2 regions of the Gordonia hongkongensis genome follow, and region 2 is predicted to be linked to the other one. Evidence: riboswitches for the same ligand, from Rfam matches in the RefSeq annotation. Region 2 holds a riboswitch; the other holds the start of a gene.
The links. Region 2 has a riboswitch for cyclic di-AMP ahead of MVF96_RS15090 (C40 family peptidase). Riboswitches for the same ligand answer to the same signal wherever they lie in the genome.
Positions count from the first base shown of each region.

Region 1: linked by a shared signal. The riboswitch ahead of MVF96_RS06140 (transglycosylase family protein) and the one ahead of MVF96_RS15090 (C40 family peptidase) in region 2 are both predicted to bind cyclic di-AMP.

Region 1 covers NZ_CP095552.1:1,351,818-1,358,834, reverse strand. Annotated here, with positions in the region: gene MVF96_RS06175 (MFS transporter) at 1-296, shown strand, start outside; gene MVF96_RS06170 (DUF2771 family protein) at 293-805, shown strand; gene MVF96_RS06165 (cold-shock protein) at 812-1,225, opposite strand; gene MVF96_RS06160 (hypothetical protein) at 1,456-1,665, shown strand; gene MVF96_RS06155 (flavin reductase family protein) at 1,671-2,216, shown strand; gene moaA (GTP 3',8-cyclase MoaA) at 2,230-3,318, shown strand; gene MVF96_RS06145 (tumor necrosis factor receptor family protein) at 3,330-3,578, shown strand; cyclic di-AMP (ydaO/yuaA leader) riboswitch at 3,836-4,020, shown strand; gene MVF96_RS06140 (transglycosylase family protein) at 4,027-4,647, shown strand; gene MVF96_RS06135 (molybdenum cofactor biosynthesis protein MoaE) at 4,813-5,259, opposite strand; gene MVF96_RS06130 (MogA/MoaB family molybdenum cofactor biosynthesis protein) at 5,256-5,747, opposite strand; gene moaC (cyclic pyranopterin monophosphate synthase MoaC) at 5,740-6,291, opposite strand; gene MVF96_RS06120 (hypothetical protein) at 6,297-6,569, opposite strand; gene MVF96_RS06115 (RCC1 domain-containing protein) at 6,671-7,017, shown strand, end outside.
Region 2 covers NZ_CP095552.1:3,341,599-3,348,615, forward strand. Annotated here, with positions in the region: partial or broken gene MVF96_RS15075 (glycosyltransferase family 4 protein) at 1-754, opposite strand, end outside; partial or broken gene MVF96_RS15080 (hypothetical protein) at 754-2,150, opposite strand; gene MVF96_RS15085 (NlpC/P60 family protein) at 2,159-3,196, opposite strand; gene MVF96_RS15090 (C40 family peptidase) at 3,427-4,113, opposite strand; cyclic di-AMP (ydaO/yuaA leader) riboswitch at 4,130-4,362, opposite strand; gene MVF96_RS15095 (hypothetical protein) at 4,470-4,700, opposite strand; gene MVF96_RS15100 (DEDD exonuclease domain-containing protein) at 4,946-6,778, shown strand; gene MVF96_RS15105 (Lrp/AsnC family transcriptional regulator) at 6,805-7,017, shown strand, end outside.

The DNA.
Region 1 (7,017 bases), 2.0 Mb from region 2:
GCCTCGGGCTGCTGCAGACGGTGATGACCACCCGCGGCAAGTCACTGGTCCCCGGTCTGGGCGGTCGACGCCCCAACCACGCCGCGCCCACCGTCGCCTTCCGCGCGGCAGATGCCCGATCGGCCACCCGGACCGGTCCGGCGGACGCCGACACCCGACCGCACGCCGCGCGGCCCTCGACCGCCCGCATGCCCACCCGGACCCCGTCGACCGCCCCGTTCGAGACCCGGGGTGAGCGCCCGTACAGCCCCGGCGATCACCCGCCGCCCAACCAGACAGGACAACGTCGTCAGTGATCAGCAGTGGTGAGAAGAAGGCTCTGTCGATCATCGCGATCGTCGTCGTGCTGTTCGTCGCGGTGGTGGGGACGTCGGTGTTCCTGCTGACCCGCAACGCGGCGCACGACGATCAGCCCTACCTGCACGTCGCGGTCGGCGATGAGTTGCACACCGTCGATCCGCGCTGGTGGTGCGACCTGATGCTGACCGCGTGCGATCCCGAGATCACCGCGCCGAACGAGACCGCAACCGTACCGGTGCCGGTGGGTTCGACGATCATGCTGACGGTCTCGAGCGAGATCGCGCAGGGTCCGTGGAACCTCGCGGCGGTCTATCGGACTCCGCGCGGGATCGTCGAGGACGAGCAGCAGCAGGGTGCGGACGACACCTTCACCCTGACGCTCCGGTCGGAACCGGACCGCGTGCTGGTCGGGTTCACCGTGATCTCGGCGTCGGCGCGGCTCACCCCCGCCGACGACGTCCTGCCGCGCGGCGAGCTCGCGGTTCAGACCGCGCCCGCCGCGTAATCGGCCCTAGGAGTCGAGCTCCCGCGCGACGGCACGCACGACTTCGGAGATCCGCTGTGCGGTCTTGCGGTCGGGGTAACGCCCCTTGCGCAGGTCCGGCTGGACCTTGCCCTCGAGCAGGGTGATGAGGTCGGCGACCATCCCGTGCAGTTCGTCGGGGGTGTGCCGCTTCACGTCCTTGCGGGCGGCTTCGCGCACGTTCTTGGAGACGCTGGGTGCGGGTTCGAGCACTTTCACGCTCAACGCCTGCGGGCCGCGACGACCGGCGGCCATGCCGAACTCGACGCGCTGGCCCGGCTTGAGCGCCTCGACTCCGTCGGGCAACGCTGCCGAACGGACGTAGACGTCCTCACCGCTCTCCTGGGAGAGGAAGCCGAAGCCCTTGTCCGCGTCGTACCACTTCACCTTGCCGGTCGGCACTGTGCTCACCCTCATCTGTTCTAGATCTGTCGAAAAACGACCCGTCACGACAAAAGACGCCGTCACCCATCTCGCGGCCCGGACGGCGGAAGACCGTGCGAGCCCAGACGGATGCAAGGCGCCTGCTTCGGACCATCTTAGCCAACGCCCCGCCGCGCGGTCACACCATTACCCGGCGGGCACGGATCGCGCGGCGTCGCACCGGCCGGCGTTGCACTACCGTGGCGGGTATGCAGAAGACATCCTCCCCGCGGTTGCTGCAGGCTGCCGGGGTCGTGTTCATGATCGGAATTCTGGCGATCGTGGCGTTGTTCCTGACACCGTTGGTGACCGGCGGCGACACCGCGCCGACCGCCGTCTATCTGCTGACCATGTGCGCACCGCTGGGCTTCGTCCTGGGCCTGGTGTACGCACTCCGTGCCGGACGCCGAGCCAGGTGAGGACCGTGACCACAACCATCGACACCACCCCCGATCTCTCCCCCGTCTCCGACGGGCGGGCGCTGCGCGACGCGTACAGCTGTTTCCCGTCGGGCGTCGTGGCGGTGTGTTGCGAACAGCGTGACGGGGATTCGACCACATTGATCGGAATGGCCGCGAGCTCGTTCACCACCGTGTCGCTCGACCCGCCGCTCGTCTCGGTCTGCGTCCAGAACACCTCGACGACCTGGCCGCGGATCCGTACCGCACCGGCCATCGGGGTCAGCGTGTTCGCCGGCGACCAGATCGAACTCTGCAAGCAGCTCGCCGGGTCGTCGGAGCACCGGTTCGACGGCATCACGCCGCTGAGCACCGATCGCGGGGCGGTCTTCGTGCCCGACGCGGCCGCCCACCTGTCGTGCACGATCCACAACGAGATCCAGGCCGGCGACCACACCGTCGTGTTGCTGGAGATCGAGACCTTGCGCGCCGATCCCGACATCGAGCCCCTGGTCTTCCACGCCAGCACCTTCCGCGCCCTGGAGGCGCGCACGGACCCGACCCGGAAGTGAGTCGCCCAGCACCATGAGCACGGTCGGCCTCGGACTGCCGCTGCCCCGCTCCCCGCGGGAAGCAGCGACCTCCGACGCGCCCACCGACGGGCCGTTGCTCGACACCTTCGGTCGGGTCGCGAAGGATCTCCGGGTCTCGGTCACCGACCGCTGCAATCTGCGGTGCTCGTACTGCATGCCGGCCGAGGGCCTCGACTGGATGCCCACCGACCAGGTGCTCTCCACCGACGAACTGATCCGGGTACTCACCGTCGCCGTGCGCGACCTGGGAATCGAGCGCATCCGGTTCACCGGCGGCGAACCACTGCTGCGCCGCGACCTCGAGGACGTCATCGCCGCCGTCGCGGGCCTCCCGCAGTCGCCCGAGATCGCGATGACGACGAACGGACTCGGACTGACCCGGCGGGTCGGCGGTCTGGTCGACGCCGGCCTCGGCCGTATCAACATCTCGCTGGACACCATCGACCCGGCCCGCTTCGCCGAGATCACGCGCCGGGACCGTCTGTCCGATGTGCTCGACGGCCTGGCGGCGGCCCGCCGCGCCGGGCTCGACCCGGTCAAGGTCAACGCCGTGGTACCCGACCGCAGCGACCTGCCCGGAGTCCCCGACCTGCTCGCCTACTGTCTCGAGCACGGTTACGAGCTGCGCATCATCGAACAGATGCCACTCGACGCCGACCATGCGTGGCAGCGAGCACAGATGGTGACCGCACAGGAGATCCTCGCGACCCTGCGGAAGCGGTTCACCCTGCTGCCCGACCCTGCGCCACGTGGGAGCGCGCCCGCCGCCACGTGGCTCGTCGACGGCCACCGCGGCGCGCACGGCCCGGCACGCGTCGGGGTGATCGCGTCGGTCACCCGGCCGTTCTGCGGGGACTGCGACCGCACCCGGCTCACCGCGGACGGATCACTGCGCAACTGCCTGTTCGCGACGTCGGAAACCGACGTGCGGCACGCGTTGCGCACCCTCCCCGACGACGAGATCGACGCCGCCCTCGCGCGCCTGTGGCGCGCGAACATGTGGGCGAAAGCGGCGGGCCACGAAGTGAACGCGGCGGGCTTCACCCAACCGGATCGGCCGATGTCGGCGATCGGCGGCTAGGCTCGCGTCCGATGCAGCTCACAGTTCGCTTCTTCGCGGCCGCGCGCGCCGCGGCCGGTGCCGAGGAGAAGGTGATCGACGTCGACCCGTCGACCCCGCTCGGCGCCCTCGAGGGCATCCTCGCCGCCGGAAACCCCTCCCTCGCCACGGTTCTCGAACGCTGCTCGTATCTGCGCGACGAGATCGCGTTCTCCGATCGGACGCGTGCGCTCGGCACGTGCACGACACTCGACGTCCTCCCCCCGTTTGCCGGTGGCTGACGCCACACCCGGCCTGTGACCTTAGTCACATCACGGTGCGGTAACAGGATGGGCACGGGACGGCTACTAACCCGTTGAACTGGGATGACGGCCGAAGTGGGTCGGAAGACCCGGATCCAGGCCGAAAATCGCTTGCGTCCAAGCAGGTGATTCAGTCCAACGAACGACGTACTGTTCGAAGCGTCCTCCTCGGAGGTCACGACACAGCAACCAAGACATAACGTCCCACCGGCCGCGCCGAGCCTCGTTCCGCCGGTGGGAACGACAAGCAATCTAGGAACGAGGACGGGGGACCCAACCTCATCCCCTGAGACCGGGCACCACACCAGGTGTCCTCGGGGTTAAGTCCCGGAAGTCGCGGCGACCACCACGACGACCCGGGACCGAGCACCTCTCGCTCGAACCCGACAGCTGACCTCGTAGGCGCGTGGAGAGAGGAAACACAGACATGTCCGGACGTCATCGCAAGCAGACGACCAGCACGGCCGCCAAGACCATCACCAAGGTCGCCCTCACCGGCGCGGTCCTCGGCGGCGGAGCAGCCCTCCTGGGCACCGGTACCGCCAATGCGGCCACCGACGCCGAGTGGAACCAGGTCGCGCAGTGCGAATCCGGTGGCAACTGGGCCATCGCGACCGGCAACGGCTACCACGGCGGCCTGCAGTTCTCCCCGAGCACCTGGACCGGCCACGGCGGCGGCGAGTTCGCCCCGACCGCGGATCAGGCCTCGCGCGAGGAGCAGATCGTCGTCGCCGAGCGTGTGCTCGGTTCGCAGGGCAAGGGCGCCTGGCCCACCTGTGGCACCGGCCTGTCGGGCTCGACCCCGCGCAGCGCGCCGACCGACACCCCGCGTGAGATCGCCCCGGTGCTCCCCGGCGGCAACGGCAGCGTCGATCTGGCGAAGACCACCGAGGACGTCGCCAACCAGGTCACCGACGCCCTCACCGAGGCCGGCGTCAGCCCCGAGATCAAGAACCTCTGGCAGGCGGCCAAGGACAGCGGCGTCACGCTGAACCAGGATCAGATCAAGCTGTTCAACGACAACAAGCACCTGCTGCCCAACCCCTGATCGCCGCTCGACGCCTGATCTGGGACCCAGACGAAGGGCCCCGCACGATGAACCATCCGTGCGGGGCCCTTTTCCATTGGTTTCGACAAGCTCAACCAGCGGGGGGTCAGCTCAACCAGCGGGGTCAGCTCAACCAGCGGGGTCAGCTCAACCAGTGGGGCGGGGTCAGGCCGAGTTGACCCATTCGTCGGTGCCGTCGTCGAAGAACTGGTGTTTCCAGACCGGCAGGCGGGCCTTGACCTCGTCGACGAGGCGCGAGCAGGTATCGAACGCCGCCCGACGATGGTCGGCCGCCACCGCGACCACGAACGCGATGTCGCCGATGACGAGGTCGCCGACCCGGTGGGACACCGCGACCGCGCGCACCCCGTCGACCGCGGAGACCTCCGCGACGACCTCGGCCAGGACCTTCGTCGCCGTGGGATGCCCCGAGTAATGCAGCGCGGTCACGGTGCGGCCGCCGTCGTGGTCGCGGACCGCGCCCACGAACCCGACCACCGCACCGGCTTTGCCGTCGGCGGCGTCGATGACCATCGCCTCGTGGTCGGCCAGCGTGATCGGCTCGTCGACGACCGCGGTGTGCACCACGTGCGAGCCGGCCTCTCGGGTCATCGGTGGTCGCCTCCGCGGATCTGATCGAGCGCGTGGTGGACGACCCCGGCGAGGACGCCGAGCCCGTCGCGGACCCCGCCGGTCGAACCGGGCAGGTTCACGACGAGGGTCGTCCCGGCGATTCCGGCGAGTCCGCGTGAGAGGACCGCGGTGGGCACCGTCGGCAGCCCAGCCGAGCGGATGACGTCGGCCAGACCCGGGATCTCGACGTCGAGGAGCGGGCGGGTCTGTTCCGGAGTCCGGTCCGTGGGCGTCAAACCCGTTCCGCCCGTGGTGATGACGAGGTCGACCTCGGCGCAGATCGCGGCGCGGAGGGCCTCGCCGACCGGCGGGCCGTCGGCGACGACGTCGCACTCGTCGACGGTGAAGCCCTGCTCGACCAGCCAGGCCTCGATGATCGGTCCGGACCGGTCTTCGTAGACACCGCTGCTGGCGCGGTTCGACGCGACGACGACGCGCGCGACACGGGAAGAATTCCGGTCAGTCATGAGCCGGGTCAGACGGTTCGCGGTACCAGTCGCCGGATTTGCCGCCGGTCTTGGCGAGCAGGCGGATGCCGTCCATCTGCGCCCGTCGGTCGACGGCCTTGACCATGTCGTGGAGTGTCAGCCCGGCGACTGCGACCGCGGTCAACGCCTCCATCTCCACACCCGTCTGGCCGGAGGTGGCCACGGTCGCGGTGACCTCGATGGTGTCGGCGCCGATCGCGAAGTCGACCTCCACCGACGACAACGCCAACTGATGGCACAGCGGGATCAGCTCGTCGGTGCGTTTGGCCGCCATGATCCCGGCGATGCGCGCCGTGGCCAGCACATCTCCTTTGGGCAGCCGCGACTCGCTCAGGAGACCGATCACCTCGGCGGTGGTGTGGAACGTGCCAGCGGCGACGGCGCGACGCTTCGTCGTCGGCTTGGCGCCGACGTCGACCATGCGGGCCGTTCCGGACTCGTCCAGATGACTCAGCCGGGAGCCGCCGGCCGGCCCGGTGTCCCGGGCGTCCGACCCACCTTCGTCAGTCCCGGTGGGCGGCATCGACGTCAGCGGTTGACGATGGTCTTCGACTGCACGAACGGCAGGTCGTCGACCGGAAGCGGGAACTCCGTGTCGCCGAACGGCGACAACGCACCCGAGATGTGGGTCGCGAGTTCGGAGACCGCGTGCTCGGCGGCGTCGCCGTTCTCGTCCTGCGGCCAGCCGTTGTCGACGTAGTGCTTCTTGCCCTTGGCAGATTCGACGACCTTGCCGGTGCCGGCCCCCGCTTCGCCGGAGGAGGGTGTTTCAGCGCCAGATTTGTTTGCCACGTCGTGCATTGTGCCATGCCGTTCGAATGAACAAGAGCCGTGTCCGGGGCGGAAGTCCCGTGCCGGGGCTATGGTCGTCGCAACACAGGTCACGCCCCCAGGAGGCGCCCATGGTCGCCCAACCGGTCCAGGTCGCCGGCTACCGGGTGATCACGCGGCTGGGGAGCGGCGGAATGGGCACCGTCTACCTGGTCGAGAATCCGCAGCTACGTCGGCGCGAGGCCCTCAAGGTGATCTCGATCGCCGAGACCGTCGACGAGGAGTTCGCCCGCCGGTTCAGTCGCGAAGCACAGACCGCGGCAGCCCTCGACCATCCTTCGATCGTCACGATCTACCACTACGGCGTCGCCGACGGCGACCCCTGGTTCACGATGGCCTACCTCGACGGCCGTGACCTCCGACGCGCCTCGCTCCGCCCCGACGAGGTGGTGGCCGTCGTCTCCCGCGTCGCCGACGC
Region 2 (7,017 bases):
CATGGTCGGCCACGCCCGTGTCGGCCGCGAGGTCGCGCAGGGTCTTCCCGTAGGGACCACCGCCGACGATGACCAGCGTCGCGTCGGGGATGGTGCGTCGGATCAGCGGCAGGGCGCGGATCAACACATCCTGGCCCTTACGGGGCACCAGCCGCGACAGGCAGAGGATCGTCGGACGCTCCCCTAGGTCGAGATGTTCGCGAAATCGCTGTCGCAGCACCGGATCCGGGGCGAACCGCTCGGTGTCGACGCCGGGGGGCAGGTGTTCCAGGCCCGCGCGGGCGCCGAAGGCCGACGCGAACCGGCCGCGGGTGTATCGGCTGACGAAGGTGATCACATCGGTGTGGCGGCCGATGTGCCCGAGCACCTGCCGCGCGCCCGGCAGCATCGACCACCCGACCTCGTGACCGTGCGTGCTGGCGATGATCCGCTGGGCGCCCGCGCGACGCAACGCCGGCGCCAGCACGGCCAGCGGCGCGGCCGCGCCGAACCACACCGTCGAGATCTGTTCGCGGCGCACGATCTCCGCGGCACGCCGCGCCACGAACGGGGTGGGGAGCATGAGCGTCGTCGGGTGCCGGTACACCCGATACGGGGCGGCCGCGTCGAACTTCTCGTGCGAGTCACCACGCCAGCGCGGCGCGTAGACGACCACGTCCTCCGGCGGCAGCAGGTCCACCAGATTCTGCAGGTAGGACTGGATCCCGCCCGGACGGGGCGGAAAGTCGTTGGTGAGCAACAACGTTCGAGACATCAACGGGCCTGCACTTCGAGCCACCGCTGCCACCCCGCGACCAGTTCGGCACGCGTCAGCCCGAGACTCGAGGCGATCGCCGTGTCCTGCGCCGCGGGCAGGGCCGACGCCGCGACCCCCATGTACATCTTCTTCAGCCGCGCCTCGTCGAATCGATCGGCGACGTAGGCGGCCAGCGACCACGCACTCTGATAAGCCACCTGTGAAGTCTGACCGTCCATCGCGAAGTCGGTGTCGGCGGGTGGCCCGGTCGGAACTCGACCGGCACGCACGGACGCGATCAGGTCGGGTGCGGCATCCGCGATCCTCGTGTGAGTCCCTTTGCGCCCGACGTATTCGGCCACGCCCTCGGTGATCCAGAGCGGCGCGTCGAGCGCGGTGTGAACGCGGGCCGCGACATGGGTCAACTCGTGCCGGAGAACCACCGCGAGCGTCGGTGCGGCGAGTTCCCGGGCCGCCGGGGTCAGGATGATGCGCTGTCCGGTCGCGGTGCGCTGGACCAGGTCGAGGCTGCTGAACACGGTCGCGGCCGCCGCGGTCCCGGTCGCCGCTCGGCCCTCGGGTACGAGTGCGGCGAACTCGTCGTCGGTCGCCGTGGCGACCACGACGGCGCGGCGATCCCAGTCGTCGCCCCAGAAGTCACTGACGGCATCCACCGCCCCGGGCAGCTCCCGCTGCAGCGTCGCCACCGTCGAAGACGTTCGGGGATACGAGGCGACCACCGACGTGCCGCCTGCGGTCGCGGTGTCGGCCACCTGGAGTCCGGGCAGCTCCCACATCTGAGTGGGTGCGGGTTCTCCTCCCAGGGCCGTGGCGTCTCCGACGAGGCGCCAGGCCTCGCCGTGGCGGGCGACCACGAACTGGGTGCCGACGACCACCTCGGCCTCGTCGACTCCCGGGACCCCCTCACCGCCGAGCGCATAGCGCAACTCCACCGGAGCGACCCACGAGTCCGAACTCCCCCGGCATCGAGGAGCTCCTGCAACTCACCGGGTACGAGCACCTCCGCCTCTTCGGTGGGCGCAAGCTGATAACCGAACCGTGCAAACCGCAGGGTGCCGCTGCGACCGTTCCGCGGCGTGAACCGGCTGGGCGCGAAACCCGCGGCGGCCGTGACGAATCTGTCCTTGAACGCCGGGGTGGCAGCGGTGTCGACGAGGGTGCCGATCGCCCGCACATCCCCGGAACGCACCGCTTCGGTGAGCGCGTCAAGCAACCGCGTCACGCCCGCCGCTCGATCACGCTCGTAGACGTTGACCGCGGTGCTCGACGACACGGGCGCGGCGGACGAGCCGGGCCCGCCGGGCACATCGACCGTGCCGCACGCGGTGGCAACTGCGATGACCAGAACGACCACGGCCGAGACGAGGCCGGCGCGCCCGCGCGGTGAGGTCACCGGTGGGACTAGAACCGGCGGGCAGAGTTGTACGGTCCGGCCTCGTCGAGCGGCTCGACCTTGACCGGAACGCCGAAGGTCGAGGCGTGGATGACATAGCCGTCACCGACGTACATACCGACGTGATGGGCATCGGGATAGTAGATGACCAGGTCACCGGGCTTGAGATCGTTCTTCTCGACCGGCTGACCGCCGGCCATCTGCGCCTGACTCGATCGCGGGATGGTCTTGCCGGCCTGCCGGAACGCCCACACCATGAGTCCCGAGCAGTCGAACGAATTCGGTCCGGTGGCGCCCCACACGTAGGGGTCACCGATCCGGGTGAGCGCGGCGTGGGTGGCGATCAGTCCGGCGGCGGTGCCCTTGGGCACCAGTCGCGGATCGAAGTCGAAGGTCGGACCGCGCAGAGCCGCCAACTGCTTGCCGGTCATCGACTTGTAGATCGACCGGATCTGGATCGCCTGGAGCTGCAGGTCGGCTTGCTTCGTCTGAAGGTCACCACGGACCCGTTCGGCGCGGGAGACCGCCTCGGAGGCGGCCACCGCCGTGCGCTCGGCATCCTTCTTCGCGATGGCGGTCCTGGCCCGTACCTTCTTGATCGCGGTCAGGTCCACCGACGCCTGACGCGAGATCATGTCGAGACCCGACATCTGGTCCAGGAGCGCCTGCGGGGAGTCGCTGACCATCACGGCGTACAGCCCGCTGACCCGCGCGCCCTGATAGCTGGCGCGGACGATCGCGTCGACTCGGTTCTGGTGCACGGCGAGCTGGGCGCGGCTGGTGTCCAGCGTCTGCTGCGCCTCGGCCGCGGCTTTCTTGGCCGCCGCCACGATGCCGCGCTGCTTGTCGTACTCGATCTTGGCGTTGTGCATCGCCTCGGTGGTCTTCTCCGCGTCGATGCCCAGTTGCTTGTAGCGGTCGAGCAGCTGATCGGCCGAGCGCGCGGGCACCGCACGGGCGTCCCCGACGCCGCCGGCGACGGTCGGTGCCAGAACGGCGAACGCCGACAGGACACAGAGCGCCACCATCAGCGGACCCGAACGCATCCTCGGCCGCGTCGCGCGACCACGCCCCTCCCCGATCAGCACGGTCTACTCACTCCCTCGTGTGTGCTCGTCGATCCCTGAGCATCCCGGGCCCCTGCACCCGTACCCCGCGTCCCGCCGACCACCCTAGGCGGCCGACCGGCCCCCGGGACTGGTTCGGGCGGATCGCAATCCACGCGATCCGCCCGTCCAGAGACCTTCGTGCTCAGTCTGTTCGTGTTCAGTTGTCGTCAGTACCGACGGATGCCCGTCAGGGTCCACTCCTTGACGGCGTCGCGCTTGACCGGCGTGCCGTAGTTGGACGAGTGGACGAACTGACCGTTGCCGACGTAGATGCCGGCGTGGCCGCCACCGTTGAAGATCATGACGTCGCCGGGCTTGGCCTCGGAGTACGACACCGCGCGTCCGCCGCCGAGCTGGCCGTAGCTGTCGCGCGGGATGTTCTTGCCGGCCTGCTTGTAGGACCAGTAGACGAGGCCCGAGCAGTCGAATGCGTTGGGGCCGGCGGAGCCGTAGGAGTACGGCGCACCGATCTTGCTCTCGGCGGCCTTCACCGCCTTCTGACCGGCGGTCAGCTGCGGCTGGCCCAGGGGCGCGCCGCCACCCTGCGGGCGGAACTGCTGCGGGATCTGCTCCGGCGCGATACCCGGCACGGTGAACTGCCCCAGGTTGGGGATCTCGACCGTGGCGGCGGGCGACTTCTTCACCGGCGTGGCCTCAGGCGCGGGCTTGGCCTCCGGGGCCTTCGCGCCGGGCAGGGCCGGGATCTCGAAAGTGCCCAGCGGGGTGTGGACCGGGGCGGCGAGAGCAGGGCCGGCGGCTGCGGCGAGCGAACCGAGTGTGATCGATCCAGCGATCACCGCCTTCTTGGCGACCGTGCTGCCACGATTGGGCTGTTCCAAACGATGTTTGGCCACGAAGCGAGTTCTCCTTCAGATCTTCCTCTACCGCCGACCGAGTTAGCTGTCGGGTTCGGGCCGGAAGAGTGGCCCTACACGTTTTTCGCGCATGAGGTATCCACTGGACACTCATGCGTGGCAACGCGATTCACCCCGATTCGGATCGGCTTCGACCGAGTCGCATCAGTGGTGATGCGCTCCGACGAGCCCGTCCGAAGGTTGTGGTTCCCCGGTTCGCCCGCGAGGGCGATTGAGCGGTGACTACTGCGGACCACTTCTGTTGAAGCGGGACGCTCCGCAAAGGTCTCAGAAAGGTTACGAAATCGGATGCGCTCTGTCCACCAGGCGACAGACAGCCAAACCTCGGCCGCTTCTCAGCCTGCCCTGAGGACGGTCACAGAGGCGCGTCGATCCGGCACCTGAACTGCGGTTTTGGCGGATCTTGCAGATCGTGCAGCGGCGCTGGTCACCATTGCAGCAGCCTGCAGAACGTCGATGGCGAGGTCCAGTTCGGCATCCGCGTCCGAGGTGGCCGCCGTTACCGAAACTCCACCTTCGTGCGGCATATCGTCCCAGCTCGGACCACCAAACAGCACTGTCATCATGCACCCGTCGCAAGCGACGGGACGAGCCGGGCAGCGCGCACAATCGACGTACATAATGTGATCTCCATCTCATCTGGCGAGGGCGGGCCGCGTCGGCCCCGTTACGGGTCGGTGTGACCGTGAGAAGACCGCATTTCTCACGTCCAGGTGGAGACTAGGGGCGCCCACCGACAAGTCCGTCGAACAGCGATCGACACAGCAGTCACACGGGTCACACGACACGATGTCGGAGCGTCGCGGTCGCGATGTCGGTGGATCGAACTAGTGTTCGCCGGGTGACGCAGACCAGCGTGGACGGCTCGCCCGCGGGGCAGCTCACCTTCGCCGACCTGGAGGCCGCCGACCAGGGGGCCACGGGTGAGACGTCGAACGAGTTCAGCGACCGGTCGCTCTTCGAGACGACCCTCGTCGTCGTCGACCTCGAGACCACCGGGTCAGACCCGGTCCGCGACCGGATCACCGAGATCGGCGCGGTCAAGATCCGCGGCGGCGAGGTGGTCGGCGAGTTCGCCACGCTGGTCGACCCCGGCCGGCCGATCCCCCCGCAGATCGTGACCCTCACCGGCATCACCACCGCGATGCTGACCGACGCCCCCCGGATCGAGTCGGTGCTGCCGTCGTTCTTCGAGTTCGCCCGCGGCTCGATCCTGGTGGCCCACAACGCTCGTTTCGACATGGGTTTCCTCCGGCAGAACGCGATCCGGCTCCACCTGCCGTGGACGTTCAGCCTCAGCCTGTGCACGGTGACCATGGCCCGGCGCATCCTCAGCCGTGACGAGGCGCCGACGGTCAAGCTCAGCGCGCTCGCCGACCTGTTCGACGTCTCCGTGCGGCCCACCCACCGGGCGCTCGACGATGCGCGCGCCACGGTGGAGGTCTTCCACCGGCTCCTCGAGCGCGTCGGCAATCAGGGCATCGCGACAGTCGGCGACCTGACGTCGTATCTCCCGAAGACCGACCCGCGCCTGCGCGCCAAACGCGCACTCGCCGACCATGTCCCGGCCCGTCCCGGGGTGTACCTGTTCCGCGGCCCGTCGAACGAGGTCCTCTACGTGGGCACCGCGGTGGACCTCCGCCGCCGGGTCCGGTCGTACTTCAGTGGCAACGACCCGCGCCGCCGCATCGCGGAGATGGTGCTCCTCGCCCAACGGGTCGACGTCGTGGAGTGTTCCCACGCCCTGGAGGCCGCCGTCCGCGAACTCCGGCTCCTCGGCGCGCACGCACCGGCGTACAACCGACGATCGACCCAGCCGCACAAGGGTTGGTGGGTGACCCTGACCGAGGAACGCTTCCCCCGGCTCAAGGTCAGCCGAACACCCACCGACGAGTCGATCGGCCCGGTGGGCAACCGCAACAACGCGGCGACCGTCGCCGACGTGATCTCGGCGGCCGCCGGTCTGCGCACGTGCACGACACGGCTCGGCGCGACGGGCTACCACTGGTGTCCCGAGGCCGATGGGAGGCGGCGGCCGGGGTCCTGCCGGGCGGCCACGGCGCAGCCGCAGACGGTGCCGGACTACTCTCCCCGGGTCACCGCGGCCCGCCGGCTCATGCGAGGTGAGGCCGACGAACTCCTCGACGGCCTCACCGCGCGCCTCACCGACCTTGCCCAGGCCCACATGTTCGAGACCGCGGCGCGGCATCGGGACCGTCTCGCGCTCACGATCGACGCCCTCGCCCGCTGCCAGCGACTGGCCGCGCTGTGCGCGATCGCCGAGATCGTGGTCGCCCGGCCCGACGGTGAACGCGGCTGGCAGTTCGCGGTCATCCGGTACGGACGGCTCGCCGCCGCCGGGCGCGCTCGACGCGGAGTCTCGCCCATGCCCGTCGTCGACGCGCTCGTCGCGGCCGCGGAGACCGTGTTACCGGGCCCCGGTCCGCTGCGGGGCGCGCCGGCCGAGGAGGTCGGCCTCGTGTACCGCTGGATGACCGAACCGGGCGCGCGCATCGTGTCGACGAGTGAGCCGGTCGCCCTGCCCGCCGGCTCCGCCGAACGCCGGCTCGGGTGGTCGCAGTCGGCGCACGACGCACGTGCGGCCAGACCCGTCGCCGACTCTCGCACACGGCAGGCGAGCTGAGGGCCACGCACCACTAGGCTGGCGACATGATCACCGCCATCGTCCTCATCCAGGCCGACATCCACCGGATCCCGGAGACCGCCCAGGCCGTCGCCGACATCCCCGGGGTCGAAGAGGTGTACTCCTGTGCGGGCGACGTCGATCTGATCGCGAAGATCCGGGTCCGTGACCACGAACAGATCGCGACGGTCGTCACCGGCCAGATCAACCGGCTACCCGGGGTTCTCAAGAGCGCGACA